One region of the Rhizobium sp. ZX09 genome, then DNA from elsewhere that is predicted to be linked to it. Evidence: riboswitches for the same ligand, from Rfam matches in the RefSeq annotation. Region 1 holds a riboswitch; each other region holds the start of a gene.
What was found. A riboswitch is a leader RNA that binds a small molecule or an ion and turns the genes downstream of it on or off. The one in region 1 is predicted to bind thiamine pyrophosphate.
Positions count from the first base shown of each region.

Region 2: linked by a shared signal. The riboswitch ahead of thiC (phosphomethylpyrimidine synthase ThiC) and the one ahead of thiB (thiamine ABC transporter substrate binding subunit) in region 1 are both predicted to bind thiamine pyrophosphate.
Region 3: linked by a shared signal. The riboswitch ahead of BTN45_RS22385 (ABC transporter permease) and the one ahead of thiB (thiamine ABC transporter substrate binding subunit) in region 1 are both predicted to bind thiamine pyrophosphate.

Region 1 covers NZ_CP031363.1:2,532,323-2,542,342, forward strand. The annotation lists gene BTN45_RS12485 (MFS transporter) at 1-276, opposite strand, end outside; gene leuC (3-isopropylmalate dehydratase large subunit) at 690-2,099, shown strand; gene BTN45_RS12495 (M48 family metalloprotease) at 2,152-3,666, opposite strand; gene BTN45_RS12500 (ATP-binding cassette domain-containing protein) at 3,921-4,637, opposite strand; gene thiP (thiamine/thiamine pyrophosphate ABC transporter permease ThiP) at 4,634-6,274, opposite strand; gene thiB (thiamine ABC transporter substrate binding subunit) at 6,294-7,307, opposite strand; TPP riboswitch at 7,345-7,455, opposite strand; gene BTN45_RS12515 (VOC family protein) at 7,501-7,893, opposite strand; gene BTN45_RS12520 (ABC-F family ATP-binding cassette domain-containing protein) at 7,981-9,807, opposite strand; gene BTN45_RS12525 (thiamine diphosphokinase) at 9,812-10,020, opposite strand, start outside.
Region 2 covers NZ_CP031363.1:2,376,875-2,386,894, reverse strand. The annotation lists gene BTN45_RS11825 (DUF1839 family protein) at 1-626, opposite strand, end outside; gene BTN45_RS11820 (amino acid--[acyl-carrier-protein] ligase) at 633-1,541, opposite strand; gene BTN45_RS11815 (acyl-CoA dehydrogenase family protein) at 1,546-2,727, opposite strand; gene BTN45_RS11810 (acyl carrier protein) at 2,727-2,978, opposite strand; TPP riboswitch at 3,161-3,272, shown strand; gene thiC (phosphomethylpyrimidine synthase ThiC) at 3,368-5,191, shown strand; partial or broken gene thiO (glycine oxidase ThiO) at 5,193-6,195, shown strand; gene thiS (sulfur carrier protein ThiS) at 6,164-6,361, shown strand; gene BTN45_RS11790 (thiazole synthase) at 6,365-7,138, shown strand; gene BTN45_RS11785 (P1 family peptidase) at 7,227-8,231, shown strand; gene BTN45_RS11780 (winged helix-turn-helix domain-containing protein) at 8,235-8,615, shown strand; gene modC (molybdenum ABC transporter ATP-binding protein) at 8,599-9,675, opposite strand; gene modB (molybdate ABC transporter permease subunit) at 9,672-10,020, opposite strand, start outside.
Region 3 covers NZ_CP031364.1:1,674,342-1,684,361, reverse strand. The annotation lists gene BTN45_RS22415 (GntR family transcriptional regulator) at 1-118, shown strand, start outside; gene ugpC (sn-glycerol-3-phosphate ABC transporter ATP-binding protein UgpC) at 453-1,529, shown strand; gene BTN45_RS22405 (ABC transporter substrate-binding protein) at 1,577-2,827, shown strand; gene BTN45_RS22400 (sugar ABC transporter permease) at 3,000-3,911, shown strand; gene BTN45_RS22395 (carbohydrate ABC transporter permease) at 3,916-4,773, shown strand; gene BTN45_RS22390 (alpha-glucosidase) at 4,785-6,776, shown strand; TPP riboswitch at 6,813-6,915, shown strand; gene BTN45_RS22385 (ABC transporter permease) at 7,044-7,829, shown strand; gene BTN45_RS22380 (ABC transporter substrate-binding protein) at 7,826-8,776, shown strand; gene BTN45_RS22375 (hydroxyethylthiazole kinase) at 8,773-9,513, shown strand; gene thiE (thiamine phosphate synthase) at 9,500-10,020, shown strand, end outside.

The DNA.
Region 1 (10,020 bases):
GACGGCCCCCCAGGAAACCAGAATGCGGGCAAACCATTTGCTGGCGCCGAAGCGGTTGAGGAACAGGTTGCTCGGCACTTCGAAGATGAAGTAGCCGATGAAGAACAGCGACGCGCCAAGACCATAGGCGTATTCGCTGAGGCTCAACGCATCGACCATCTGCAGCTTGGCATAGCTGACATTCTGTCGGTCAATATAGGCGATGAGATAGAGAAGGCCAAGAAACGGCATGAGCCGCCAGGTGATCTTCGAGATAAGGGCCTTTTCGGATACCATATGCTTTCCTCCCTTCGATTTCTCGTCGAATGCAAATGATAAGGGAACCCATCTATATGTGCGCTGCAAAATAGGCAAGTTGCGTTGCATCATAACAACTGCAAAGCGTTGCTGGGCAGGCCGTCTCGCCGTGATGCAGTGCATAGTGTTGGCACGATCCTGTCCTTCAGCCTGTCTCCTGCGCATTCATGTTGCCGTAAAACCATCGATCTGCTATGAAAGTTGCCATGGGATCTAAATTCGGATGTCTCGCTCAGAATGTGTATGTGCTGCAGGACCACAAGCGTCTGCCGGCACGCTTCTTTGCGCGCGTTTCCGGGGCGCTCACCAGCCGACTTAGGCTCGCCTGACAGCACCGCTGTCCACCGCCTTACTGAACCCTATTATCCTTTTCCATGACAAGGCACAGAGCCATGAGCGCACCCCGCACTTTGTATGACAAGATCTGGGACGACCACGTCGTCAATCGCGACCCGGATGGAACCTGTCTTCTCTATATTGACCGTCACCTCGTTCATGAGGTGACGAGCCCGCAGGCCTTCGAAGGTCTGCGCATCGCCGGCCGTCCGGTGCATTCGCCGGCCCGCACGCTCGCTGTGGTCGATCATAACGTGCCGACCACCGCCGACCGGCTGGAAGGCATCAAGAACGAAGAAAGCCGCATTCAGGTGGAAGCGCTGGCGCAGAACGCCAGGGACTTCGGCGTTGAATATTATTCCGAACGCGACAAGCGCCAGGGCATCGTTCACATCGTCGGTCCCGAACAGGGTTTCACCCTGCCGGGTATGACGATCGTCTGCGGCGACAGCCACACCTCCACCCACGGCGCATTCGGCGCACTGGCGCATGGCATCGGCACCTCCGAAGTAGAGCATGTTCTGGCCACACAGACGCTGATCCAGAAGAAAGCCAAGAACATGCTGGTGCGTGTCGATGGCAAAATCCCCGAGGGCGTTACCGCCAAGGACATCATCCTTGCCATTATCGGCGAGATCGGCACCGCCGGCGGCACCGGCCATGTCATCGAATTTGCTGGTGAGGCGATCCGTTCGCTCTCCATGGAAGGTCGCATGACGGTCTGCAACATGACCATCGAGGGCGGCGCCCGCGCCGGCCTGATTGCGCCTGACGAAACGACCTTCGAATACATCAAGGACAAGCCGCGTGCGCCGAAGGGCGAAACGCTGGAACAGGCGATCGCCTACTGGAAGACTCTGAAATCCGACGAGGGCGCCCATTACGACAAGGTCGTCATCCTCGATGCGGCCAATCTTCCGCCTATCGTCTCCTGGGGCTCTTCTCCGGAAGATGTAACCTCTGTTCAAGGCATTGTTCCCAATCCCGACGACATCGAGGAAGAAAACAAGCGGGCCTCCAAGTGGCGCGCGCTTGACTACATGGGCCTCAAGCCCGGCACGCGCATTACCGATATCGCCATTGACCGCGTCTTCATCGGCTCCTGCACCAATGGCCGCATCGAGGATTTGCGCGCCGCGGCCAAGATCGTCGATGGCCGCAAGGTGGCTCCCAGCGTTTCGGCCATGATCGTGCCCGGATCCGGCCTTGTGAAGGAACAGGCGGAAAAGGAAGGACTGGACAGGATTTTCCTCGACGCCGGTTTCGAATGGCGCGAGCCCGGATGTTCCATGTGCCTCGCCATGAACGACGATCGCCTGAAGCCCGGCGAGCGCTGCGCCTCCACCTCGAACCGCAATTTCGAGGGCCGCCAAGGCTATAAGAGCCGCACCCACCTCGTCTCCCCCGCCATGGCGGCGGCGGCGGCGATTGCGGGTCATTTTGTTGACGTTCGTGAGTGGCAGTGATTGCCGGGTGAAGGCCTGAACATAAAACCCCGGGGTGATCCGGGGTTTTTGTTTATTCAGAGATGATCTTTACCCTTTGCCCGGGCTGAATCGTGGCCGTGGCGCCCATCGCGTTTATCATGCGGAACATGTCAAGCTTCCGCTCCGTTCCCATCATCCGCGCCGCCATCGTGGCCACGGTTTCACCCGGCTTCACCGTCACCACCCGCACTCTAAGCGGCTTCAGGGAGGCGATCTCCTGCGGCGTCATCTTGCGGAAACTGGTGCGCAAGGTATTGGCGATGGAATCGAGTTGCGTATTGCCCTTCGGCACCGCGGTCAGGAACCGGAATATCTGCTGGCCGACGCGGATGACCGTGACGTCGAAATCCCATTTATCCGCGCTTGCCCGGGCTGTCGCGGCCTCCAGTCCGTTGATCTGCGTTTCCTTTACCGTTTCAGGCAGCAGGCCGGCGACCCAGCCGCTCGTCAGGTAATTGGCAAGACTCGTCTGTTTCGGATCGGCGACGCCGTCGAAACGGATTGCGACCTCGCCCGGCCCTGTCGCCAGCACAGCCTCAACCTTGTTGTCGATCACGAAACCTTCCGGCACGTCGAAACGAATGCCGAGCGTTCCATGCAGGAATGTCTGGCCGCGGACATAACCTTCCTGCGGGCTATCGCCGTAAAGCAGCCCGTCTATACCGTCCAGAAACCAGTCTCGGCCACGATCTCCGACCTGGCCTTCCTGGCCGAAGGCACGGGCATGCCGGCGCGCAAGCTCGATGCGCTGTGGTGTATTGGGGTGACTCGAAAGGAAGTCGAGGCTCTGGTCGTTTTCCGGATCGGCCGAAGAGAACCGCGCATAGGCCGCCATGGAATCAAGAAAGCGCGGCGATGCGTAAGGATCGTAACCCGCCTCGCCAAGCATGCGTACCCCGATCACATCCGCCTGCAACTCCTGCTGGCGCGAAAAAGCTGCAAGCCGCAGCTTGCCACGGGCCAGCGCCTGCTTGCCGGCGAGATCGCTGGACAGGACCTCTGCAACCACGCGGCTCGCAATCACTTCCGCTTCTTCGCGGCGCTGACGTTCGATCCCGTGGTTGGCGGTGACGTGACCCATTTCGTGCGACAGCACGGCCGCCACTTCCGAGGCGTCATTGGCGAGCGCCAGAAGCCCGCGCGTCACGTAAAGATACCCGCCGGGCAAAGCGAAAGCGTTGATGGCGGGCGAATTGAGAATGGTGATGCGGTAGGATTGCTGCGGATTTTCGGAGACGGCCGTCAGCGCTCCGGCAATCCGGGCGACAAGCCGCTCCGTCTTGGCATCACGATATTCGCCGCCATAGCTTGCCACGATGCGTGGATGTTCGCGTGCGCCCATCTGCGCGCGCGGATCGTTCTTCTGAACCTCTTCCACCGTCTGCGGATTGTCCGAGGGACGCAATGTGGACTGGTAGGCCGGGCTGAAAAGAGATTGGCACGATGACAGCAACACGGCAGAAGCGGTCAGCGCGGACCACGCCGCAGCGAGCCGGCCGGAACGGCGAAGGCCTGAACCGGAGAAGAGCCTCCGCTGTGCAGTCATGCTATTTTTCATTCTCTATGCCTGCCCCTTAACGTTCCTGATCATCCGTTAATTGCAGACCAGAATAACAGATTCGCCCCAACGGGCGATGAATGCCGAGACGGTAAAATCGATCCATCAAATCCGGAATATTCCTGAAGAACGCAATAATTCTCATCTTTTCTCGGGCAACAACTTGAAACTGGCAAGTGCAAATTAGCGCCATTGAAGTCATCTAAAGCGATTGCCAGCGGCGCGCGTCGAAAATAAGGCGGTCACCCGTTCAGGAAACTGTCCACGGCCTTCACATTTTGTGTGGCAAAGAAATCCGCTGTCGCTCCGGCAAAAACGACACGGCCACGATCAAGAAAAACCACCCGCCGCGCTAATCTTTTTATGTCTTCCGGGTGATGGCTCACAATAATCACCGCATTATTTGTTTCTTGATGCAAGTCAAGCAACAGAGAACTCATGCCCGCCCGTAGCCCTGGATCAAGTGCGGCGAAAGGTTCATCGAGCAGCATGACGGGCTTCTTCCTGACCAATGCGCGCGCAAGCGCCGCCCTCTGCCTTTCTCCTCCGGAGAGCGTGCCCGGCAAACGCTTGTCGAAACCCGAAAGACCAACGCGCGCAAGCGCAACATTTATCCTTTGCCGGTCTTCCGCGTGTAATCTGAGCGTGGGGCTTATACCAAGCGCGACATTGGTAAAAACGTCGAGATGGGCAAAAAGATTATTGTCCTGAAAGATCGAAGAGACAGGCCTTTCGGAAGGGTCGAGCGTCGTCACGTCCCGTCCGCCGATCATCACGCGGCCGGAATCCGGCAACTCGAAACCGGCAACGAGGTTAAGCAGTGTCGATTTTCCCGAACCGGATGCACCGACGACAGCGGTGACCTGCCCCTGCGGAAACGCACAGTCGAGGTCGAAATCCTGCGTTCCAAGCCGCAGCCTGACCCTGTCAAGCTGCACTGCGAAATCGTCGCCCTTCATGTCATCGCCTCTGCCGCTTTTGCCTGCTCCGGTTGTGAATGTCGCGATATGCCGGTTGCAGCAAGCAACAGGCAGACCACACCGAGAAGAAAGGCGTAACCGGCGGCATCGTTGGTCCGGTAGCTGCCCATATTGCTATAGACGAGCCACGGCAAGGTGACAAAATTCTCTGAACCGAACAGGGCAACCGCGCCGAGATCGCCAAGCGACAGGGCCATCGCGAAGGAAAATGCCATGGCCAGCGGCCGCCACAGGACGGGCAGATCGGCGAACCGCAGCCGCGGCAGACCCTGAAGCCCGAGGCTGGCGGAAAGTCGGCCGGTGCGGAGAAAATGACTGGTGACGGCCGGCTCCAGCACCCGCATGGCAAGCGGCAGGGCCATCAGCATGTTGATGAGCGCCACGAGAACCGTGGCATAAACAGCGACGTCACCGAAAGGCCGCAAGAGAAGGAACCATCCGCTTCCGAGCACCACGGGCGGAACCAGCAGAACCAGAGACGATCCCGCGCCGAGAACGCTGGACAAGAGGTGAAGAGGCCGCGCGGCCCGCCGTTTCGCGCTGACCGCCTGACGTGCGCGGATGATCGCCATGCTGACGATGATCACGAAAATTGCCGAGAACGCGGCAATCCCAAGACTTGTCGCCGCCGCGCGCAGGAAGACCGGTGCTGTGATGAGGCGCGGCAGGTCTGCTTGGACGCCCGAGAACACAATGGCGACCAGCGGCAGTCCGATCAAAAGCACCGCGGAAACGATGATTAGACCGTCCCACAGGCGGGCCGCCGCCCGGCCCGCATCGAAACGGCGCACGGGCCGGCCAAGTGAGGCGATTTCCGCTTCCGGCGACGGCAGGCAGGCCAGAAGGCCGAGCAGGGCCGCGGTGAGGACGATCTGCAGAACCGAGAGCGCGATCGCCCGCTGCGGATCGAAATCGAACCGCAGCGCCTGGTATATAGCGACCTCCAGGGTGGTCGCCGCCGGCCCACCGCCCAAAAGGAGCACGAGCGTGAAACTGGTGGCGCAAAGCATGAAGATGAGGCCGGCGATACCCGGAACAAGCCGGGACACGGCCGGCCATTCGACAAAACGGAAAACCGAGATCGGCCCCATGCCGAGGCTCGCCGCCATGCGCCAATATTCGCCCGGAATACGCTCCAGCCCGGCCAGCAACAACCGGACGGAAAGCGGCAGATTGAAAAACACATGAGCAATGAGGATGCCGGAAAGACCGTAAATGCTGAAAGGTTCTTCCGCGCCGGCGAAAACAAGGAGCGTATTTAAGACACCCTGCCTCCCCCAGATGGTAATGATACCGAAGGCGCCGACGATAACCGGCAGCCCCATCGGCACTGCCATCAACCGGATGATCCAGATCCTTCCCTGAAACTCCCGCTGCCGGGAGAGTGCCAAGGCCACGGGAAGACCAAGAATGATGGAAAGAAGGGTGGAGAGCGTCGCCTGATAAACCGTGAAGCGCAGAATACGCAATGTATAAGGGTCCAAAATGCCGGAAGCGGATGCACCCGCATCAAAGGACAGAAGCGCAAACACGGCGAGCGCCATGAACAGGAAAACGGCGGCAAAAGCCGCCGTCCCGAAAATGATTGACCGCCGGTAATCGCGACGCAGCATCATGCGTGGACGCGCCTCTTCTTCAATTCATGCTCATGGCCGTCAGCCATTCGTCTATCCATGCCTTGCGGTTTTTCACGACCTCTTCCGGCTGCATCAGGAAAGTCTTCTGCGGCACGACGAGCCTGGAAAAGGCCTCCGGCAGGGGGGCGGAGGTTGCCGCAACCGGCATCATCCAGTTGTTTTCGGGAATGGTATCCTGAAAACCGGAGGTGAGGGTGAATGCGAGAAACTGCTTTGCAAGATCCTTGTGCGGCGCGTTTTTGAGAAGGCCTGAAACTTCGATCTGGATGTAATGTCCTTCGGAGAAAGCTGCGGCCTGATAACGATCGGACTTTTCGGCGACCATATGATAGGCGGGCGAAGTCGTGTAGGACAGCACCATCGGCACCTCCCCCTTGGTGAAGAGCCCGTAGGACTCCGACCAGCCCGGCGTAACGGTAAGGATCCGCTTCCTGAGCTTTGCCCAGGCTTCCGGCGCCTGGTCGCCATAAACCGATTTCACCCACAGAAGCAGCCCCAGTCCCGGCGTCGAGGTGCGCGGGTCCTGAATGGCTATCTTCTGGGCGGGGTCGCCGTCCACGAGTTCTTTGAGGCTCGTTGGTGGGCTTTTCAGCGTCTGGGTGTCATAGACGATAGCGAAATGGCCGTAATCATAAGGAACGAACACATCGTCCTCATAGCCGCCGGGTACCTTGGCCGCTGATGCATCGACGCCGCTGACATCGAAAAGGCCGGTCTGTTTCGCCTCCGCGACCAGATTTGTATCAAGTCCCACGACGACATCCGCCTTGGAGCCCGCACCTTCCAATTTCAGCCGGTTGAGAAGCGCCACGCCGTCCGCCACGCCGACAAAATTGACGGTGCAAGCGCACACCTTCTCGAAAGCTTCCTTTATTTTGGGACCGGGCCCCCATTCAGAAACGAAGCTCTCATAGGTATAGACCGTCAGTTCCGGTTTTTCCTGCGCAACGGCGAGGCCGGGCAGAAGCATGGAAACGGCGATGATGGAATTTACAAAAATACGACGGCGCACGAATATCTCCTCAAAACGAGGAGGGAAATAGCCGCCTGCATGAAAGCCGTCTAATCCCTCCGCCGGTATGAACCGGATCAGGTTCTTCGGGTTGGCAAGCCTCTCAGCCTTTTGCGCCCAAGCGCGAAAGACACCCCGTTAGATCAAGATAATGGTGTAGTCCCGCCGACCCATCTTGGCAAGATGGCTGCCATCAACCCTGCGCCGCCATGTGCACCAGTTCCCAGACGTGGCCGTCCGGATCCTGAAAACTACCTGCATACATGAATCCGTGATCCTGAACGGGTTTCCAGCGGCTGCCGCCTGACGCGAGCGCGGCCTCGATCATACGGTCGATTTCCTCCCGGCTTCCGGCGGAAAGACAGGTCAGTACCTCGGTACTCCGCTTGGCGTCGGCGATGTCGCCGTTGATGAAATCACGAAAACGCTCTTCCTGAAGCAGCATGACGAAGATGTTCTCCTCGACAATCATGCAGAGCGTGCGGTCATCGGAATATTCCGGATTGAAGGTGAAACCCAGTGTCGTGAAGAAGGCTCTCGATGTCTCGATATTCTTGACGGGCAGGTTGACGAAGATCATGCGCATGGTGTTGAACTCCTCCGAACCGGGACAGCAAACGGCATTTCCGCCGTCCTGTCAAAGGCGGATGGCGGTGTGGCCGGAAAGATCGGCTCAGCCTTCCAGTTCCTCGCGCAGCATCTCCAGCTCCAGCCACTCCTCTTCCATGGCCTCAAGCTTTTCGCGCAGCTTTTCCATTTCCTGCGCCAGCTTGTTGAAGGCCGCCTGATCCTTGGCGAAGAGTTCCGGGTCGGCCATGCGCTGCTCGCGTTTTGCAATCTCTTCCTGCGCCTTCTCCATCTCCTTGGGTAGATTTTCGAGGGCGAATTTCTGCTTGAACGAAAGCTTGGCCTTGGCCTTTCCCGCCTCCTGCGAAGACGGGGCTGAAGGTGCGGCTTTCGCCTTTTCCTGTCTCTCAGCTTTTCGCTTCTCTTCCGCAGCTCCCTTGCGCTGCGCCATCATATCCGAATAGCCACCGGCATATTCGATCCAGCGTCCGTCCGGTTGATCGGGATTGGCAGGCGCGATGGTGGAGGTGACCGTACGGTCAAGAAAATCACGGTCGTGGCTGACAAGGATGACCGTGCCGGAAAACCCGGCAACGATCTCCTGCAACAGATCCAGCGTTTCGATATCAAGATCGTTGGTCGGTTCGTCGAGAATCAGAAGATTGGTCGGCCGGGCGAGAATGCGCGCCAGAATGAGCCTTGCACGCTCGCCGCCGGAAAGGTTGCGGATGGGTGTGCGGGCCTGTTCCGGCTGGAACAGAAAGTCCTTCATATAGCCCGTGACATGCTTCACCTCGCCATTGACCAGAAGATTGTCGCCCCGGCCGTCGGTCAAATAATGTGCGAGCGTATCGTTGGGATTGAGCTCCTCGCGCTTCTGGTCAAGCGTTGCGATCTCGAGATTGGTGCCGAGCTTCACCCAGCCGCTGTCTGGTTCAAGCTGGCCGGTGAGCATCTTCAGCAACGTTGTCTTGCCCGCGCCATTCGGTCCGACGAGACCGATGCAATCGCCGCGATGCACCCGCAATGAGAACGGCGCAACAATCATGCGCTCACCGTAAGCCTTGGTGATAGCCTCCGCCTCGATGACCAGCTTGCCGGACTCCCGGCCTTCCGTGACGGTCGCCTGCACCGTCCCCTGCGGCCCCTTGTGCCCACGATATTCCGCCCGCATGGCCTGAAGCTCACCGACACGGCGCATGTTGCGCTTGCGCCTTGCAGTCACGCCATACCGCATCCAGTGTTCTTCGCGCTCGATGGCCTTGCCGAGCTTGTGTTGTTCAAGCTCTTCCTCTTCAAGCACCTTGTCACGCCATTCCTCGAAATGGGCAAAACCACGATTGAGACGGCGGGACTGGCCGCGATCGAGCCAGACGGTCGAGGTCGAAACCCGTTCGAGAAAACGACGGTCGTGCGAAATCAGCACCAGCGCGCTGCGCGTCTGCTGGAGTTCGCTTTCAAGCCATTCGATTGTCGGCAGATCCAGATGGTTGGTGGGTTCGTCCAGCATCAGAATATCAGGCTCCGGCGCCATGACACGGGCAAGCGCGGCGCGGCGCGCTTCACCACCGGAAAGGTTTGCCGGATTTTCCTGACCCGTAAGCCCGAGATGCTCGAGAAGATAAGTAACCCGATAGGCATCGTCGCCAGGCCCGAGCCCCGCCTCGGCATAGGCCTGAACGGTATCGTAACCGGCAAAATCCGGAGCCTGTTCCAGATAACGGATGGTTGCAGCGGGATGACGGAAAACCTCGCCCGACTGGGCCTCGACAAGGCCCGCTGCGATCTTCATCAGCGTGGACTTGCCGGAACCGTTGCGTCCAACAAGGCAGATGCGGTCGCCCGGCTCCACCTGGAGATTGGCGCCGTCCAGCAGCGGGGTAACGCCGAAGGTCAGCTTGATGTCATCGAGTTTCAAAATAGGGGGTGCCAAGGCGTCAGGCTCCGGTCAGATCATAAGGGCGGGCGAGCACGATGGCTTTTCCGCTTTTAAGCGAAAAATGCACAGGGCCGCCATTCGCGACATTGGAAATAGTGCGGGAGGAACCGAAAGCAAGCGCGAAATCCTCCAGCGGATAACGCACATTGCCGATATTCAGCCCCTCCAGGGCTGTGAAGCCGGCCACCGAGAAAAGCGAGCCTGCGG
Region 2 (10,020 bases), 160 kb from region 1:
GATGGCCGCCGGGAAAAATGAAACTTCAGGAGCCGTTCGGCGGTCTTGCGAACATGCGCCGACGAAGGATTGCCGTCCGCGAATTTCGCAAATTCCGTATAGGGCAGGAAAGGCGGGTCGGTTTCAGCCAGATGATGCTGGAAAAGCCCGTCAAAGTCCTCGCCGGAGAGATGGAAGAAGCCGGCATTGTGGAAATAGTCGAGTTCCCGCTTTTCGAGATCGAGCCGGTTGATGGCGATCGTGGTCTTGCCGTGTTCCTTGCGGTAGCCCACCCCATGGGTATCGGGCATATAGAAACTGTCCATCTCGATCAGACAGATGCGGCCGCGTTCCAGCTGCGCCTCGATGTGGTTTTCCACCTTATCGAAGATCGCAAGCTCGGTGGCGCGAACGCCATAAAGGGCTTCGAGGTCTTCCAGCGGCACCTTGAAGAAGGTGAATTGGTCGCCTTCGAAGTCCTGCGTCAGGGTGAAACCGAACATGGCTTCCGGGGATAAGCCTTTCGAAGCCAGCACCTCGATCCATAAATCAATATAGCAATTGGTTTCCGGCCACATTCTTTCGGAAGAATGAAGCGGATGCTGCACATAGTTTTTGGGATCGAGACCGGGAAAAATCTGCTGCATGGATAATCAGCCCCAGAGTGTTTCCACGACTTTCGCAGGCCATTTCTTCACATCGAGACCATGATGCGAAAACAGCGCCAGCGCGATGCGTTCAAGGCCGAAACCGACGCAGGCGGTGTGGGCGACATCGCCATTATCGAGGTTCAGACCCCATTTCTGGCCGAAGGCGTCCTGATGGTAGTTAAAGCTCATGCAGGCTGTCGGGCTGGTCGTTGACGTGACCGGGATCAACAGTTCGAATTTCAGGTTCTGGTCGCGCTGGTTGTTGGCGAGCATCTTGCCCGCGCGGCCGAAGAAAGGATCGTTGGCGATATCGATGGTGACATCGAGCCCGACCGCTTTCATCATCTCAACGCCGCGATCCATCCAGGTCTGGCGGAATTCGGTGACGTTGGCCTCGGTGCCCATGCAGACATATTCGCGCATGCGGAAAAGCTGCTGGCGGGCCGGATCCTTGGAGGGCTCGTGGCGGAAGCAATAGGATTGGATGTCATAGAGACCGCCGCCGGCAGGCAGCGCGCCACGCTTGGCGATCGTTGGATAAAGCGGGTAGCAGGCCGCTGGCGTCAGTACGATATCGGTTGCTTTCTGATCCTTGGTCCAGTCGCCGCCCTCATCCATGGTCTTCAGCAGGCTGACATGGTCCAGTTCGCAGCCGCAAAAGGAATGGACCGTGCCGGCGAGCTGCGGGAAGCTCTTCATGTAACCGCTTTTTTCGAAATAGGCGCGGTTGATGCCGGGCGGGAAACGGATCGCTTCAGCGCCATCGGCGCCACCGGTGCGGTCGATCAGCCGCTCGAAGGCGGCAATCACGTCCTCGAACTGGCCGCTGCGTCCATAAAGACCGTCCACACCCGTTTCAATCAGCAGGCCTTCTTCGAACAGTCGATCGAGGAACGATGTTTGCATGTCCATGGTCTTATCCCAAGAGGCTGGTGTCCTGCCTGTGAACCAGCAGGAGATTGGCGGAATTGCCGAGAATACGGTCGTTGGAAATCATCAGGCGGGCGGAATGCGCGTCGCGCAGGTGTCGGCCGAGGCTGTAGGGCGTGCCATTCTTGTAGCCCATGATGCCGCAGACCAGCATGGCGTGGTCGATGATCTCGAGAATGGTTTCCGAAGAGCAGATTTTCACATTGTTCATGGCAACCGCAAAGGCCATCGACATCAATTTTTCCGGATCGCTCTTGGTGTCCTCGTAGGCCTTGATACCGGCTATGATGTTGGATTTCACCACCTGCAGCTTGGTGGAAACCTCGGCAAGGCGGATCGCGCCGGGAGGAGCCGTTCCGGGCGACTTGCGGGCCGCAGCTCTGACAAAAGATTGGGCGCGCAGCACCGCATCCGACGCGATACCATACCAGACGGCGCTCCACAGCAGATGCGAGCTTGCAAGCATGGATTGTGCAGCGATTTCTGCGAAAGGCTTTGGGAAAATCTGCGCCGCCGGCGCTTCGCCGCGGAACAGGAAGCCGTCCGAACAGGTGCCACGCATGCCGAGCGTATCCCAGACATGGGTCTTCTCAAGCGTATACTGGTTTTTCAGGAAGACGGTCATCACCTGATCGGCGGGCGCGGCATCCTTGTGGGCGCGCGACGTAATCAGGATCGCATCGGCGTTGCTGCCATAAGAAATGACCGTGGCGTCCTTCTCCAGCCGGCAGCTATCACCTTCGACTTCGATTGCGCAGATGGAGTTACGCAGATTGCCGCCGATGCCGCCTTCGGTGGTGGCGGAACCGAGCAGAAGCTGTTCGCCGGCGACGCGGCGCATGAAGTCCGCGTGCCATGCGCTCGCCTCTCCATGTTCCACAAGGCTCGACAGTTTGATGTGGTGCATGGCGAAAATCATCGCCGTTGCCGAACAGGCCTGCCCAAGCCGGGCGCAGATATCGGCGATTTCCTGAAGGGAGGCACCTTCGCCGCCCAGCAGTGAGGGGACCTGTATGCCGAGCAGACGTTCCTGCCTCAATGCATCAACGGCTTCCTGCGGAAAGCGGCCGGTGACATCCACCTCGTCCGCATATTTGGCGGCAATTGCCGCGACACGGCCCGCGCGCGCGGACAGCGTTTCATCCTGCGGCGCGACGGTGACGTTCATCAGGCTGCCTCTTTACCATCGAGAATGAGTTTAACAGTGTCTTCAATGGCCTTGATGCTGGCGAAAGACTTGCGGTTCAGCAGATTGTCCGGGAATTCGATATCGAATGCTTCTTCGATGCCGAGCATCAATTGCACCGATGCAAAGGAAGAAAGGCCCGCCGCGTAAAGATCGGCTTCATCTGCAATCGTATCGACGGGGGTTGGAAGCTGGCCGAATTTTGCCAGTATTTCACGTATAGTCGCATTCATTCCGACGTATCTCCCATGAATTTCACATCAGGATGGTTTGTGCTTATGGTTACGTTGCAAACGATAATATTCGCCTAAACCGTTAGGTTAATTACAACTAACGGCAGCATGCGCCATTCCCGCACCTTTGCCAAGCATGGATCGCCGGTCTTGACAAAAGCCTGAGGGTGTTTTTTGCTGGGGCCATTCACCAGGGGTGTCCCGTCAAGGGGCTGAGATTCTGCTTTCATGCGCAGTGACCCGTTGAACCTGATCCAGTTCATACTGGCGTAGGGACGGTGCAAAGACCCGATGTCGGGCGGGCGCATGGCGCCGCGTTTCGGCACACAGGTATTTTCCATCATTCCGGCTCGAACTGGGTCTCCACTGTTAAACTTTGGAGCCTCAAGATGAATATCGCTGCCAAGACTATACCGCTTGTCGTTACAACCGGCCCGCATGCCGCCTCCACGAAAATCCATAAGCCGGGCGTTTTGCATCCGCATATCCGCGTACCGATGCGCGAGATCGCAGTGCACCCGACGGCGGGCGAACCGCCGGTCACGGTTTATGATTCCTCAGGTCCCTATACCGACCCCAACCATCCGGTCCTGATCGAAAAGGGTCTGCCGCGTCTGCGTCATGACTGGATCGTCGCGCGCGGCGATGTCGAGGCTTACGAGGGACGGCACGTCAAACCGGAAGATAATGGTTTCGCCACCGGTGAGCGCCTGACGCCCGAATTTGGCGTGCGTCATCAGCCTCTGAAAGCGACGGCGGGCAAGGCGGTGACGCAACTTGCCTATGCGCGAGCAGGTATCATCACCCCGGAAATGGAATTCATCGCCATTCGCGAAAATCTCGGGCGCGAGGCAGCGAAGGAGAAGCTCGCGCGTGACGGTGAGAGTTTCGGCGCGCATATTCCTGATTATGTCACGGCGGAATTTGTGCGTCAGGAAGTGGCGTCGGGCCGCGCCATTATTCCAGCCAATATCAACCACCCTGAACTTGAGCCGATGATCATCGGCCGCAATTTCCTCGTCAAGATCAACGCCAATATCGGCAATTCCGCCGTCACCTCCTCCATGGCGGAAGAGGTTGAGAAGATGGTCTGGGCCATCCGCTGGGGTGCGGATACGGTCATGGACCTTTCGACCGGCCGCAACATCCACAATATCCGCGAATGGATCATCCGTAACTCGCCGGTGCCGATCGGTACCGTGCCGCTTTATCAGGCGCTGGAGAAGGTGAACGGCATTGCTGAAGACCTCAATTGGGAAGTGTTCCGCGATACGCTGATCGAGCAGGCGGAGCAGGGCGTGGATTACTTCACCATCCATGCCGGCGTGCGGCTGCACTACATCCCGCTCACCGTCAACCGCGTCACCGGCATCGTCTCACGCGGCGGCTCGATCATGGCCAAGTGGTGTCTGCATCACCACAAGGAAAGTTTCCTCTATGAGCATTTCGATGAGATTTGCGACATCTGCCGCGCTTACGACGTCTCCTTCTCGCTGGGCGATGGCCTGCGCCCCGGCTCGATCGCTGACGCCAATGATGCGGCGCAGTTTGCGGAGCTGGAAACGCTGGGTGAGCTGACGCAGATCGCCTGGGCGAAGGATTGCCAGGTGATGATCGAAGGCCCCGGTCATGTGCCGATGCACAAGATCAAGGAGAATATGGACAAGCAGTTGAAGACCTGCGGCGAAGCGCCCTTCTATACGCTTGGGCCGCTGACCACCGATATCGCGCCCGGTTACGACCACATCACCTCCGGCATTGGTGCTGCAATGATCGGCTGGTTCGGGACCGCAATGCTCTGCTATGTTACGCCGAAGGAACACCTCGGTCTGCCGGATCGTAATGACGTGAAGGTGGGTGTCATTACCTACAAGATCGCCGCTCACGCCGCCGATCTTGCCAAGGGTCATCCGGCCGCGCAGGTGCGGGACGATGCGCTGTCGCGTGCAAGGTTCGAGTTCCGCTGGGAGGATCAGTTTAACCTGTCGCTCGATCCCGATACGGCTCGGTCCTTCCATGACGAGACGCTGCCGAAGGAGGCGCACAAGGTTGCGCATTTCTGCTCCATGTGCGGACCGAAATTCTGCTCGATGCGGATTTCCCACGATATCCGCGCCGAGGCGCAGAAGGAGGGGCTTGAGGCCATGGCCGCGCGCTTCAAGGAAGGCGGTGAGCTTTACATGCCGCTTCCGACGCCTGCGAATGCCGAATAAAATGCATGTCCTTGTCAAGGGAACGGGGGTCGCCGGTTTGACGGCGGCCTTCGAACTGGCGCGGAGGGGCGTTGTTGTCGAGGTGTCGGAGCGCAGTGGCGAGCCTTCTCGTGGAGCGTCGTTTTATGCCGGCGGCATGCTAGCGCCCTGGTGCGAGCGCGAAAATGCGGAGGAAGCGGTCCTGACGCTTGGCAAGGTGGCGCTTGACTGGTGGGACGAGGCAACTCCCGGCCTTGTGGTTCGCAATGGCACGCTGGTCGTCGCGCCAGCACGCGACAGGTCAGAGCTTACGCGTTTCGCATCGCGAACCAGCGGTTATCGCTGGGTGGATGAGGGCGAGATCGCCGCTCTGGAGCCCGATCTTGCGGGTCGCTTCCGCTCCGGGCTCTATTTCCCGGGCGAGGGGCATCTCGATCCGCGTCTCGCGCTGAAATCGCTGCATGAGCGGCTTTCTAACACGGGCGTGCGGTTCCACATGGGCATCCCTGTCGATGAACGATTGTTCGACCGGGTGGTGGACTGCACCGGAGCTGCGGCAGTGGGAGAAATTTCCAACCTACGCGGCGTGCGTGGAGAGATGCTCTACCTCGCTACCTCGGAGCTATCCCTCTCCCGTCCCGTCCGGCTGTTGCATCCGCGCATTCCGCTTTACATCGTCCCGCGCGAGTCTGGACGCTTCATGGTGGGCGCCACGATGATCGAGACGGAGGATGCCGGGGCCATTTCCGTCCGTTCGATGATGGAGTTCCTGAATGCCGCCTATGCCGTGCATCCGGCTTTTGCGGAAGCTCGGATCATCGAATCCGGCACGGGTGTGCGTCCTGCTTATCCCGACAATCTCCCCAGGGTCATGCAGGACTGCCGGACCATTTTCATCAACGGCGCGCACCGGCACGGCTTTCTGCTTTCTCCGGCCATGGCGCGGCACGCGGCTGACATCATTCGCCAAACTCTCTCAGAAGGAACAGGATCATGAAACTTCTTGTCAATGGCGACGAGCTTGATCTCGCCGCCGAGACGCTGGCCGGCCTGCTTGCCAGCCTCGAATACGAAGGCGATTGGCTGGCGACGGCGGTGAATGGCGAACTGGTGCATTCGGAAGAGCGCGCCGATTATCAACTGAAGGATTTTGACCGCGTCGAAATTCTCTCACCGATGCAGGGAGGCTGAGGCATGCTGATGCTTTATGGCCGTGAAATCTCGTCCCGTCTTCTCCTTGGTACGGCGCGGTACCCATCCCCCGCCGTGCTCGAGAATGCGGTCCGGGCCAGCAACACGGATATTCTGACGATTTCGCTGCGCCGGGAAATGGCGGGCGGCAGGAAAGGCGGGCAGTTTTTCGAACTGATCCGCGAACTGGATCGAAACGTCCTGCCGAATACGGCTGGCTGCCACACCGCCAAGGAAGCTGTGCTGACGGCAAAGATGGCGCGCGAGGTGTTTCGCACCAACTGGATCAAGCTGGAGGTCATCGGCCATCACGATACGCTGCAGCCCGATGTCTTTGCGCTTGTGGAAGCCGCGAAAATCCTCTGCGACGATGGTTTTGAGGTCTTTCCCTATACGACCGACGATCTGGTCGTCGCCGAGAAGCTGCTGGAGGCGGGCTGCAAGGTTTTGATGCCGTGGTGCGCACCGATTGGTAGCGCCATGGGACCGCTCAATCTGGTGGCGCTGAAATCCATGCGGGCGCGTTTCCCCGACATACCTTTGATTGTTGATGCCGGTATCGGCCGCCCGTCGCATGCAGTCACCGTAATGGAGCTTGGATACGATGCCGTTCTGCTCAACACGGCGGTGGCGGGGGCGCGGGACCCGGCCGGCATGGCCGAAGCTTTTGCTCTGGCGATAGAAGCCGGCCATCAGGCATATATTTCCGGACCGCTGGAGCCGCGGGACATGGCCGTTCCCTCGACGCCCGTGATCGGGACTGCGGTTTTTTCCTGATCGCGGCTCGTCGCCGACCTCAGGCGTGTCACGTTTTGCGTTGACAGTGCCTGATGGTGGCGGGATACCGGGAGAAAAGGGAAAAGGCATGGCGGCACTCACCAATCTTCTGACTGACATAGACGGCGTTTCGGTCGGCAGTGTTACCGATCTTTCCCTTGGCTCCGGTGTTACGGCGATTGTTTTTGAAAAGCCCGCCATTGCCTCAGGTTCTGTTCTGGGCGGTGCGCCTGGCGGGCGTGACACGGTCCTGCTCGACCCGGCGATGACGGTTGAAACCGTGGATGCCTTCGTGCTGTCGGGCGGCTCGGCCTTTGGGCTTGATGCGGCAGGCGGCGTTCAGGCCGGGCTGCGCGAGATCGGCCGCGGCCTTCAGGTCGGTTCCACCCGCGTACCCATCGTGCCGCAGGCGATCCTCATGGATCTTCTGAATGGCGGCGACAAGGACTGGGGTTTGCATTCGCCCTATCGCGACATGGGATATGCGGCTTTCAAGGCGGCGCGTGCGGCGCCCTTCGAACTCGGGACGGTCGGTGCCGGGACGGGAGCAACGACCGCGACCTTCAAGGGAGGGCTGGGGTCGGCAAGTGCTGTCAGTTCCGGCGGATATAAAGTGGCGGCTATTGTCGCCGTCAATGCGCTTGGCTCGGCAACCCTCGGCGCGAGCCGCCATTTCTGGTCGGCTCCGTTTGAGGTGGCGGATGAGTTTGGCGGAAGCGGTTTTCCGCAACGGTTTGAGCCTGAAAATACCGCCTTGCGCCTCAAGGGGGTCAATCTCACGGCAACGACCATCGGTACGGTGGTGACGGATGCCGCACTTACGAAAGCGCAGGCACATCGCCTTTCCATCATGGCGCATGACGGGTTGGCCCGCGCCGTTCTGCCCGCCCATTTGCCGAGTGACGGTGACACCATGTTCGCGGCCGCGACGGGCGAGAAGCCGCTTGAGCGCGGCGTTCATTTCGCCGAACTTTGCCATCTTGCCACCATTGTCATGGCGCGGGCCGTGGCGCGTGGCGTCTATGAGGCGACGGCCTTGCCGGTGGATGGAGCGCAAACGGCCTATCGCGATCTTCATGGACGGAGCCTTTAACCGATGAGTGAGACTCTTCCGCCACTGAAACCTGTCCTTCGCATTGATTTTCCGCCCGGAGAACGCCTCGGCCACGGCAAGATCGAATTGATGGAACTGATTGTCGAGACCGGCTCGATTTCCGCCGCCGGGCGGGCGATGGACATGTCATATCGCCGCGCGTGGCTGTTGGTGGATGCGCTGAACCGTATGTTTCGACAACCGGTTATCGAATCGCAGCGCGGGGGCAAACAGGGCGGCGGGGCGGCGCTGACCGTCTTCGGCACCGAATTGCTGGCGCGTTATCGCGACATGCAAATGCGGATGAACGAAGCCCTACATCAGGATATCGACTGGCTGGAGGCCAACCGCAATCCTGACGCTGCTCTCAATAGGGATCGATAGCCGCTGACTTTATGATTGCATGCACCGGTTTTCCGGGTTCCAGCTGCAACCTTTCGCGAGAGAGGTCTGTGATGCGCGACTGGATGATGTCACCGCCGCAATCCACCTGAACCGTGACCATGGCGTCTTCGCTCATGGAAACGTTTGCGACACGGCCGTTGAGAATGTTGAGCGCGCTCAAGCCTTCAGGTTTTACGGTTGCAAGCATTACATCGCGTGCGGGTATGAGCACGCGCACCGGGCTGCCGCATATTCCGCTTTTTGCCGGAACGTGAAGCAGCATGGTTTTTAGCTTTACGGCGGCAAGCCCATGCCGCTCGTCGAAGCTTTCAATGCGCCCGGAAAGAATGCTGCCCGCCTCGCGCCTTTCGAGATGGGTGCTGAAATCGGGTCTTGCCAGCACTTCGGCGGCTTTTCCCTGCGTTTCCACCGTTCCGTCCTTCATAACAACGATGCGATCGGCCAGACGGGCGACCTCGTGGATCGAGTGGCTGACATAGACAACAGGGATTTTCGTCTCGTCCCGCAGCCGTTCGAGATAGGGAATGATCTCCGCTTTCCGCTGTTCGTCCAGCGAGGCGAGCGGCTCGTCCATCAGCAGCAATCTGGGTGAAGAAAGCAGGGCGCGGCCGATAGCCACACGTTGCTTTTCGCCGCCGGAAAGTTTGTTCGGGCGTCGGTGCAGAAGATGGCCAATGCCGAGCATGTCGACAATATGGTCCCCATCCGTGCCCGTCGTTTTATTCGCAGTGAACCACCTGCCGTAGTTCAGGTTTTGGGCGACGCTGAGATGCGGGAAGAGCCGCGCTTCCTGAAAGACATAACCGAAATGGCGTTTGTGCGCCGGCAGAAACAGTCGTTTTCCGCTGTCGGTCAGCACTTTGCCATCAAGTGAAACCTGTCCATCATCCGGCCGCAGCAGGCCGGCGATGATGCGTATCATTGAGGTTTTGCCGGAGCCCGAGCGCCCGAAAAGCGCGGTCACTCCGCCTTCGGACATGAATGACGCGTCAAGTTCGAAGGCGCCAAGACGGTGGCGGATGGAAACCGAAAGCGTCATTCCATGCTCATCCGTTTGCCGATTACGCGGGCCAGCAATTCCGAGACGAGCAGAGCGAGCATGGAAATCGCAACCGAAACGATTGTAAGCCGCAGCGCACCGGCGTCGCCGCCCGGGACCTGCGTGAAGGTGTAGATGGCGGCGGACAATGTCTGCGTTTCGCCCGGAATGTTTGAAACGAAAGTGATGGTCGCGCCAAATTCGCCCATGGCCTTGGCGAAAGCGAGAATCATGCCGGCGATGATGCCGGGCAGGGTCAGGGGCAGGGTAACGGTGAAGAACACCCAGAGCGGATTGGCCCCCAATGTTCCCGCCGCCTCTTCCAGCTTGCGATCCACCGCTTCG
Region 3 (10,020 bases), on a different replicon from region 1:
AGGCGCATCCGTGCCCCGCGTCCTGCGTCTCAGCCAGGCGCAGGATGGTGCGGTGGCAGAAGTTTCCTGGACCTGGTTTGACCATGCCGTGGCGCGCTACGTTTCTCGCATACGTTGAGACTGCGCAAAATTCGCGTGATCTACAGGAGTGACGGAATTTGACGGCAGGCAAGCCAACCACTGCCCGCCAGCGGGCGATTCCGCGGATATATTTCTTTTAATCAATGACTTAGTAGTTTTTGATTTCTGTCAGAAATAAAATTGATACACTATTGATTTCCTTTTTGTGAAAGGTAATATCACGGCCTCAGGGAGACAGGCGTTTCGCCACCCCACGTTACTGCCAGACAATCGGGCTCGATTTTCGAAGATGCGGTACGGGGAACTTGAAGGTTGATACCGGCTATTGCGTCCATTGAAATTTCGGGCGTGCCGGTCGTGAGGAGGAAAATATGGCTTCAGTCAGCCTGCGCAAGCTGGACAAGAGTTACGGTGCGCTTCGCATCGTCAAGGGCATCGACCTTGAAATCAACGATGGCGAATTCGTCGTATTTGTCGGCCCTTCCGGCTGCGGCAAATCAACCACGTTGCGCATGGTCGCAGGGCTGGAGAGCATTACAGGCGGCGAGGTGAAGATCGGCGACCGTGTCGTCAACCGGCTGCCGCCGCGCGAGCGCGACATCGCCATGGTGTTTCAGGACTATGCGCTTTATCCGCACAAGACGGTGCGCGAAAACATGGGCTTCAGCCTTAAGGTGCGCGGTGTCAGCGCTTCGCAGGCCAATGCCAGCATCGATGAGGCGGCAAAGATGCTCGGCATCGAGCACCTTCTCGATAGGCGGCCCGGACAGCTTTCCGGCGGCCAGCGTCAGCGTGTGGCCATGGGGCGCGCCATCGTTCGCCGCCCGCAGGTCTTCCTGTTCGATGAGCCGCTTTCCAACCTCGACGCTAAACTCCGCGGACAGGTACGCACGGAAATCAAGCGCCTGCACCAGCAGCTGGGCACCACCATCATCTATGTTACCCATGACCAGGTGGAGGCGATGACGCTGGCGGACCGCATCGTCATCCTGCGCGGCGGCGATATCGAACAGGTCGGCACGCCGGATGAGGTTTATAACCGCCCGGAAAGCGTGTTCGTCGGCGGTTTCGTCGGTGCGCCCGCCATGAATTTCGCGCGAGCCAAGGTGAATGGCGACCGGCTGACATTCTCGGACGGGAATTTCCTGCCTATGGCATCCATTCGGCCATCGCGGGAAACAGGTCTCGAAGGCCGCGAAGTCATCGTTGGCATTCGCCCGGAACATTTTGGTACTGCCGAGAGCCTCGACAGCCAGCTTGCCGTAAAGGTGCAGGTGGTGGAGCCACTGGGCTCGGACACCCTCGTCCATTTCAGCCTCGGCGACGCGGCGCTGACCGCACGGATGCCGCCGCAGCTTCGGCGAACGCCGAACGAGGAACTGAAGATCGGCGTCGATCCGTCCAAGGTCCATCTTTTCGACGCAACAACGGAGCGCTCGATCCACTGATTGCCGGGCAAAATGCTACGGCCAAGGATGAATAACGGGAGGAACACATGACATTCAAAACTATCCGGGGAAAAGCCTTCATGGGCGCAGCGCTCTGCGCAACAGTGCTCGCTTTTTCAGGTCAGGCCTTTGCCGATGCCGAGCTGAAGATCTTCGTTTCCAGCCAGCATCAGCCGGATGTCTGGCGCAAGGCGCTCGATCAATATGAGGCGAAGACGCCGGGCGTGAAGGTGGTCATTGAGACCGGCGGCAACACCTCGGAAATGCAGGCGCAATATCTCAACACCGTGATGTCGGCCAAGGATTCGAGCCTCGACGTATTGATGCTCGACGTCATCCGTCCCGCGCAATTTGCAACAGCCGGCTGGACCAGCGATTTTGCCGGCAAGGACATGTCCGCCTATCTGCCGACCTATGCCGAAGCCAACACGGTGGACGGCAAGATCGTGGCGTTGCCAGCCTTCGCCGACTCCATGTTCCTCTATTACCGCAAGGACCTGCTGGACAAATACGGCATCAAGCCGCAGACCACCTGGGAGGAGCTGAAGGAAGCGTCCAAGAAGGTCATGGAAGGCGAAAAGAACCCGGAGCTTCAGGGCCTGTCCTTCCAGGGCAAGGCGATCGAAGGCGCGGTCTGCACCTTCCTCCTGCCCTACTGGAGCGAAGGCAAGTCGCTGGTTGAAAACGGCAAGCTGAACTTCGACAACAAGGCGGCGGTGGATTCGCTGAAGCTCTGGAAGAGTTTTGTTGACGAAGGCATTTCCAAGAAGAACATTTCGGAGGTGGCGACCGACGACACCCGCAAGGAGTTCCAGGCCGGCAAGGTTCTCTTTGCCGTCAACTGGTCCTATGCCTGGACCCATTTCCAGGGCAAGGAATCGCAGGTGAATGACAAGGTCGGCGTCGCCCGCCTTCCCGCCGTCAAAGGCGGTGAGCAGACGACCTGCCTCGGCGGCTGGGAATTCGGCGTGTCCGCCTATTCCAAACAGCAGGATGAAGCCAAGAAGCTTGTCGAATATCTGTCCAGTCAGGATGTATCGAAGTTCATGGCCATCAATGCAGCGCTCTTGCCCACCTACGCCGCTCTCTACAAGGATGCCGACGTGACCAAGGCAATCCCGTGGTTCGCGGATGCCCTGCCGGTCGTCGAAACAGCAAAGGCCCGTCCGGTGACGCCGCGTTACAACGAGGTCAGCGAGACCATCCGCACCACGGTCAACGGTGTGCTCGCCGGTGTCATGACGCCGGAGGATGGCGCAAAGCAGATGGAAAGCCGTCTGCGGCGCGTTCTGCGATAGGCTTCGGGCCGAAAGGCGGCGTGTGCACCGCGTCCCTTCCGGCCGTTTCGACTGACAGGATGAAAGGCGCCTCAAGGGCGCGAAACGGGCCGGACATAGACCGGTCCGACCGGGAGACGATGACGTGAATCCAGTTGCGGGAGTGGCAGACGTGACAATGCCGGAAAGAACCATGGTTCGGGTGGACGAGAAACCGCAGCCGCGCTGGACGCGGTGGCTCGATCTCGGCGACCGGTCGCTGGCCGTGCTGCTGCTCGCGCCGGCGGCGATCCTGCTTTCGCTCATCATCGTTTATCCGGTGGCGCGGCTCGTCTATACGAGCTTCTTCAGCCTGTCGCTGACCTCGGGCCTGCCGGCGGAATTCATCGGCTTTGAAAATTACACGGCGATGTTCGACGATCCGATTTTCTGGGAAACGACCTGGAATACGGTGCTGATAACGCTGATCACCGTGCCCGGCGCACTGTTCATGGGCCTTGGCCTCGCATTGCTCGCCAACCTGCCTTTCTCCATGCAGTGGCCAATGCGGCTTTCCCTTCTCATCCCCTGGGCGCTGCCGCTCTCCTTTGCAGGTCTCATCTTCGCGTGGTTCTTCCATTATGAATATGGTGTGGTCAACGACGTGCTGAACCGGCTGGGCTTCGAAGGCATTATCTGGTTCAACTCACCGAACTGGGCCTTTGCCGCCATCTGCCTGACGATCATCTGGAAGACCTCCTCCTTCATGGCGCTCATGATCCTCGCCGGGTTGCAGACAATCCCGCGCTCGCTTTACGAGGCAGCGGATGTAGATGGCGCCGGCAAGATCAGGCAGTTCTTCGAAATCACCCTGCCGCTTCTGAAGCCATCGATTATCGTCGCCCTCATCTTCCGCACGATCACGGCGCTACAGACCTTTGATATTCCTTACATGATGACCGGCGGCGGCCCCGGCACATCCACCACGACGCTTGCCATGTATATCCACCAGAACACCGTCTCCTTCCTCGATCTCGGTTACGGTTCGGCCTTGGCGGTCATGATGTTTGTGCTTTCCATGTGCGTCACCGCCGTTTACCTCCGTATCATCAGGACGAAGGACTGATCCCATGAGCACCGTCGCCACCTCTTCCGGTCTGTCCTCCTTCTTCTCTGGCAAGCCGCTGCGCTTCATCGCGGCCTCCATTCTTCTGATAAACGGCCTTTTCCCGGCTATCTGGATCCTCTTCACCTCGCTGAAAACCGAGGCGGAGCTGACTGTCAAGCCGATCACCTGGTTTCCGCACGCGCCGACACTCACGAACTACATGCAGGCCTTTTCGGATCAGCCGCTGCACCTCTTCCTGTTCAACAGCTTCATGGTGGCGCTGCTTTCCACGGCACTGACCATCCTGATTTCGGTGTTGGCGGCTTACGCACTGGCGCGGCTGAACCTTAAATACCGGGCGCTTATCCTGTCGCTCATCATCGCCGTTTCCACCTTTCCGCTGGTGACGCTGCTTGTGCCGCTGTTCGAAATCATGCGGGCGCTCAATCTGCTCAACAGCTGGACGGCGCTGATCCTGCCCTACACGGTGCTTTCACTGCCGGTGTGCACGCTGATGCTGGTTTCCTTCTTCGAAAGTATTCCGCGCGGTCTCGAAAACGCCGCCATGATCGATGGCTGCACCCGCATCGGCGCGCTGTTCAAGGTCGTCGTGCCGCTTTGCGCGCCGGGCGTCTTCACCGCAGGCATCCTTGCCTTCGTGAATGCCTGGGACGAATTCCTGCTGGCGCTCTCCTTCAATTCCAACCCTGCGCTGCGCACACTGCCCGTTGGCATCCAGCTTTATCAGGGGGAGTTCGCTTTCCCCTGGCCGGTCATTTCGGCAGCGTTGGTGGTTGGCATCGTGCCGGTCGCGATCCTCATCGTCATCTTCCAGGAACGGGTTGTCTCTGGCCTCACCGCCGGCGGTCTCAAGGGCTAAAAGGTTAAGTCATGTATTTCGAAAAGACCCACGATGGATTTACGCTTGCGATCGGCAACCGCACCATCCTTTCCCATTCGCCCGACGAGCCGGCCTTCTTCGCCGGTTTCGGCAAGGAACGGATGGATATGTATCGCGGCAATTTCGATATCGAAGACTACGTCGTCGAACGAACTGCCCTGCGCCACGCCGAGATGAGCGGCGATAGCGTCACGCTTTCCTCCGCACCGGGACAGACCCCTCGCCTTCGCCTGACACTCGAAAGCAATGCCATCCTGCTGACGGCGCTGGACAAGACCATCAACCGTCTCTGGCTGCGCGTCTTTGCGGAAACGGACGAGCATGTCTGGGGCGGCGGCGAGCAGATGTCCTATTTCGACATGCGCGGACGGCGCTTTCCGCTCTGGACCTCCGAGCCCGGCGTTGGCCGCGACAAGACCACCGAAGTCACCTTCAAGTCAGACATCAACGGCAAGGCAGGCGGTGATTATTACAACACCAACTATCCGCAGCCGACCTATCTCTCGTCGCGTAGATACGCGCTGCATGTGGAAACGAGCGCCTATTCGGTCTTCGATTTCCGCAATGGCGATTTCCACGAGATCGAAATCTGGGCCATCCCTGAAAAGATCGAATTTTTCGCCGGCGACAGTTTCACCGATATCGTCTCCGCGCTGTCCCTACGGTTTGGACGGCAGCCGCAATTGCCGGAATGGATCTATAATGGCGCGATCATTGGATTAAAGGATGGCGTCAATTCGTTTGCGCGGCTGGAGAAAATCCGCGCAGCCGGAACGCTCGTGTCGGGCCTGTGGTGTGAGGACTGGGTGGGGCTTCGCCAGACATCATTTGGCGCACGCCTGTTCTGGGACTGGCAGGCGAACGAAACCCGTTATCCGCATCTGCGCCAGAAGATCGCCGAGCTTGCCGATCAAGGCATACGCTTCCTGGGTTACGTGAACCCCTATCTCTGCGTTGACGGCCCGCTTTTCCCGGTGGCCGAACAGGCCGGTTATTTCGCAACGGATGCAGAAGGGAAAACGGCGCTGGTGGATTTCGGCGAGTTCGATTGTGGCGTCGTCGATTTCACCAATCCGGCTGCCGCCGACTGGTTTGCCGAAGAAATCATCGGCAAGAACATGCTGGATTTCGGCCTTTCCGGGTGGATGGCTGATTTCGGCGAATATCTGCCGATCGATATAACGCTCTCCAACGGTGTCGACGCAAAGCTGATGCACAATGCATGGCCCACCCTGTGGGCCGAGGTCAATGCAAAAGCCGTCGAAAGCCGCGACAAGACCGGAGAAACGCTGTTCTTCATGCGCGCAGGCTTCACCGGAGTGCAGGCCCATTGCCCCCTCATCTGGGGCGGTGACCAGTCGGTCGACTTCTCCCGTCATGATGGACTTGTCACCGTCATTTGCGGCGCGCTTTCATCCGGCCTCATGGGCAATGCCTATCACCATTCCGATATCGGTGGTTACACCAGCCTGTTCGGCAATGTCCGCACCGCGGAACTCATCATGCGCTGGACCGAAATGGCGGCGTTTACCCCTGTGATGCGCACCCATGAAGGCAATCGCCCGCGCGACAATCTGCAGATCGATCAGGATGAACGGGTTCTTGCTCATTTCGCCCGTATGACGTCGATCTATGTCACACTTGCCCCCTATCTGAAATCGCTCTCCGCCGAAGCGGCCAGAACGGGGCTTCCGGTGCAACGCCCGCTTTTCCTGCATTACGAGAATGACCGGCAGACTTACGCCATTCAGGACAGCTACCTCTATGGCCCCGACATGCTGGTGGCTCCTGTCTGGAAAGCAGGAGAAACGCAACGCACCCTCTATCTTCCGGGCGATGGCCAGTGGGTACATCTGTGGAGCGGTGTGCATCATCGCGGTGGAAACGAGGTTACCGTGGAAGCACCACTCGGCCGGCCCGCGATTTTCTACCGCGCCGATAGTGCCAACGTCACCCTGTTTGAACAGCTCCGCACCATCTGAGCCGTTGACAGCCAGCTAAAAAAACGACAGTTTCCGACCCATTCCGAGGGGAGCACCAGACGGTGCTGAGATGGCGTTGAGCCGGACCCTTGAACCTGATCCGGATCATGCCGGCGTAGGAACGGAAACTGTTGCGCCTTTGAGGCGCTGCCCTTTCTCTTCTCCGCTTTGTCCTGATCTCCGCGATTGTCACGTGTGGAGACCGAATGATGATGCTGAAAGTTTTTGTCCGTCGCACCCGGTGCGTCTGCGTCTGAGGTTCGGCTCATGCGTGCCGGCCATGCGTTGAACGGTGTCGGTCTCCTGCTTGTTCTCTGGCAGGCAGGCACATGGCTGTTCTCGCCACCCCGTTATATCCTGCCGGCGCCGGCCGATGTCGCCGCGGCCTTCCTGCGCCAGCCCGGTTTCCTGTTGGGGCAGGCCATGGTTACATTTCTCGAAATGGCCGTTGGACTGACCGCGGGCGTCCTGGTCGGTATTCTCGTGGCTTTCACCATCGCGGCAATCCCCCGTCTCGGTCGCCTCGTCTGGCCGATGGTTCTGGTTTTGCAGGCCTTTCCGGTCTTCGTGCTGGCGCCCATCCTCGTCCTCTGGTTCGGCTTCGGCATGGCCTCGAAAGCGGTGATGACGGCGATCATCATCTTCTTTCCCGTCGCCTCCTCCTTCACCGATGGCCTCAACAGGACGGATCGCGCCATTCTCGATGCCGCCTCGCTGACTCAGGCAAGCCACTGGCAGGTTCTCACCCGGTTGCGCGTGCCACTGGCACTGCCTTCGCTTATCTCCGGGCTGCGGGTGGCCGCACCCCTCGCACCGCTGGGCGCTGTCATTGGCGAATGGGTCGGCGCATCGGCAGGGCTTGGATTCGTGATGATCCAGTCAAACGCCCGCATGCAGACCGACACGATGTTCGCCGCCATGGCGATACTCGCCATCATGGCGGTGCTGCTGCGACTGGCGGTGGATCGCGCCACCGCCCATCTGGCGCCCTGGGCCAGGGAAACAGAACACACCATTCCTTTCGGGTATTTACGGAGACTTTCAGCATCATGAAGCGAACTCTTCTTTCTTTCGTCATCGCGGCGGCAAGCATATTTGCCCCCGTTCAGTCACAGGCGGCCGACAGGCTTACGGTATTGCTGGAATGGTTCGTGAACCCCGACCATGCGCCGATGGTCATCGCGAAAGAGCGGGGCCTTTTTGCGGATGTGGGGCTCGAAGTTGAACTTGTTCCGCCGGCAGATCCTTCCGCCGTTCCGCGCCTCGTTTCGGCAAAACAGGCCGATATCGGCGTGCACTACCAGCCCAACCTCTATCTGGACCACGATGCCGGCCTGCCGCTCGTCCGTTTCGGCACCCTGGTCGAAACGCCGCTAAACACCGTCACCGTGCTGGCTGACGGACCGATCAAAAGCCTGAAGGACCTGAAGGGCAGGAAAGTCGGTTTTTCCGTATCCGGCTTCGAGGATGCCATGCTGAAGCGCATGCTGGAAAAGGACGGCCTGACGAAAGACGATGTGGAACTCATCAACGTCAATTTCTCCCTGTCGCCATCGCTCATCGCCGGCAAGGTGGACGCCACGCTCGGCGGCTTCCGCAATTTCGAACTGACGCAGATGAAGCTCGAGGGCCACGAAGGCCGATCCTTCTTTCCGGAGGAACATGGTGTTCCGGCCTATGACGAGCTGATCTTCGTCACCCATCGCGATCTCGCAACAGACAGCCGTCTGCCGCGTTTCCTCTCCGCCGTGGAACAGGCCGCTATTTTTATCACCAATCACCCGCAGGAATCCTGGCAGCTCTTCATCAAGGCCTATCCCAATCTCGATGACGCACTGAACAAGCAGGCTTTCTTCGACACATTGCCGCGTTTTGCCAAGCGCCCTGCCGCACTCGACCGCGCCCGCTATGCGCGTTTTGGCGCCTTCATGCAGGAAATGCAGCTCATAAAGCAGGCGCCGGCGGCGGACGAAATCGCCGTGGAGCTACAGCAGCCATGACCATCCCTTTCCCCACGACCACGCAGGCCGCCGAAATCCTTGAAAAAGTCAGACAGGCGCGTCCGCGCGTACATTGCCTTATGAATACCGTGGTGCAAAAATTCACCGCCGACGGGATTACCGTTGTCGGCGGCATTCCCTCCATGACCACGTCGCTGGAGGAAATCGAAAGCTTCGTTGCCAAGGCGGATGCGCTGACCATCAATCTCGGCACGCTGGATGCGGAACGGCGCAAGGTTATCCTGCTGGCAGTGGAGATCGCCAACGCCTCAGGCAAGCCCTGGATCGTCGACCCCGTGCATTGTGACTATTCTCCATGCCGACTGGCCTTCGCGCGTGAGCTCATCACTCTCTCTCCCGCGATCGTGCGTGGCAACCGTGCCGAAATGAGCCTGATCGGCGAGGTGCCAGATGCAATCAGGATCGAGACCGGGCCGGTAGATCACCTGAGCGACGCGACGCGACGCGTCAGGATCGTAAACGGCCATCCCTGGATGGCTAAGGTAACGGGTACGGGCTGCCTCTCGGGGGGCGTCATCGCTGCTTTCATGGCGGTGGAACAGGATGCTTTGGCAGCAGCGGCGTCCGCCCTTGCCGTCACCGGCGTCTCCGCCGAACTGGCCGCGTCCTGTGCCAGAGGTCCCGGCACGTTCGAACCGGCATTCCTGGACGCGCTTTCGGCGATTACCGGCGAGGATATCATCAATCATGCGAGGATCGAGAATGAACAAGGTTGATTACCGCCTCAACGCGCTTGTGGATGCGAGCCTCGGCGATGTCGCGCCTCTCTTTGAGCTTGCTCTGGCGGCTGCACTTAATGGCGCGACCATCCTGCAATATCGCGACAAGCACGGCTCGACACGGGAGATGATCGAAAACGCCCGCGCCATCCACGAGGCCATCGCCGGCACCGGCGTGCCGCTCGTCATCAATGACCGGGTGGATGTTGCGCTCGCCTCGGGCGCAGATGGAGTGCATCTTGGCGCCGACGATATGGACGCCAGAACCGCTCGGCGCATTCTTGGCGAAAAGGCGATCATCGGCCTCACGGTCAAGAACCGCGCCGACGCCGAACGGGCAGCCTCCATGCCCGCCGATTACGCCTGCATCGGCGGTGTGTTCGACACGGTTTCAAAGGTCAACCCGGACAAGCCTGTCGGTATAGATGGATTTTCGACACTCCGTGGCCTGCTGAGGGAATGGCGGCCGGACATGCCGGTGGGCGCCATCGCCGGCATCGATCT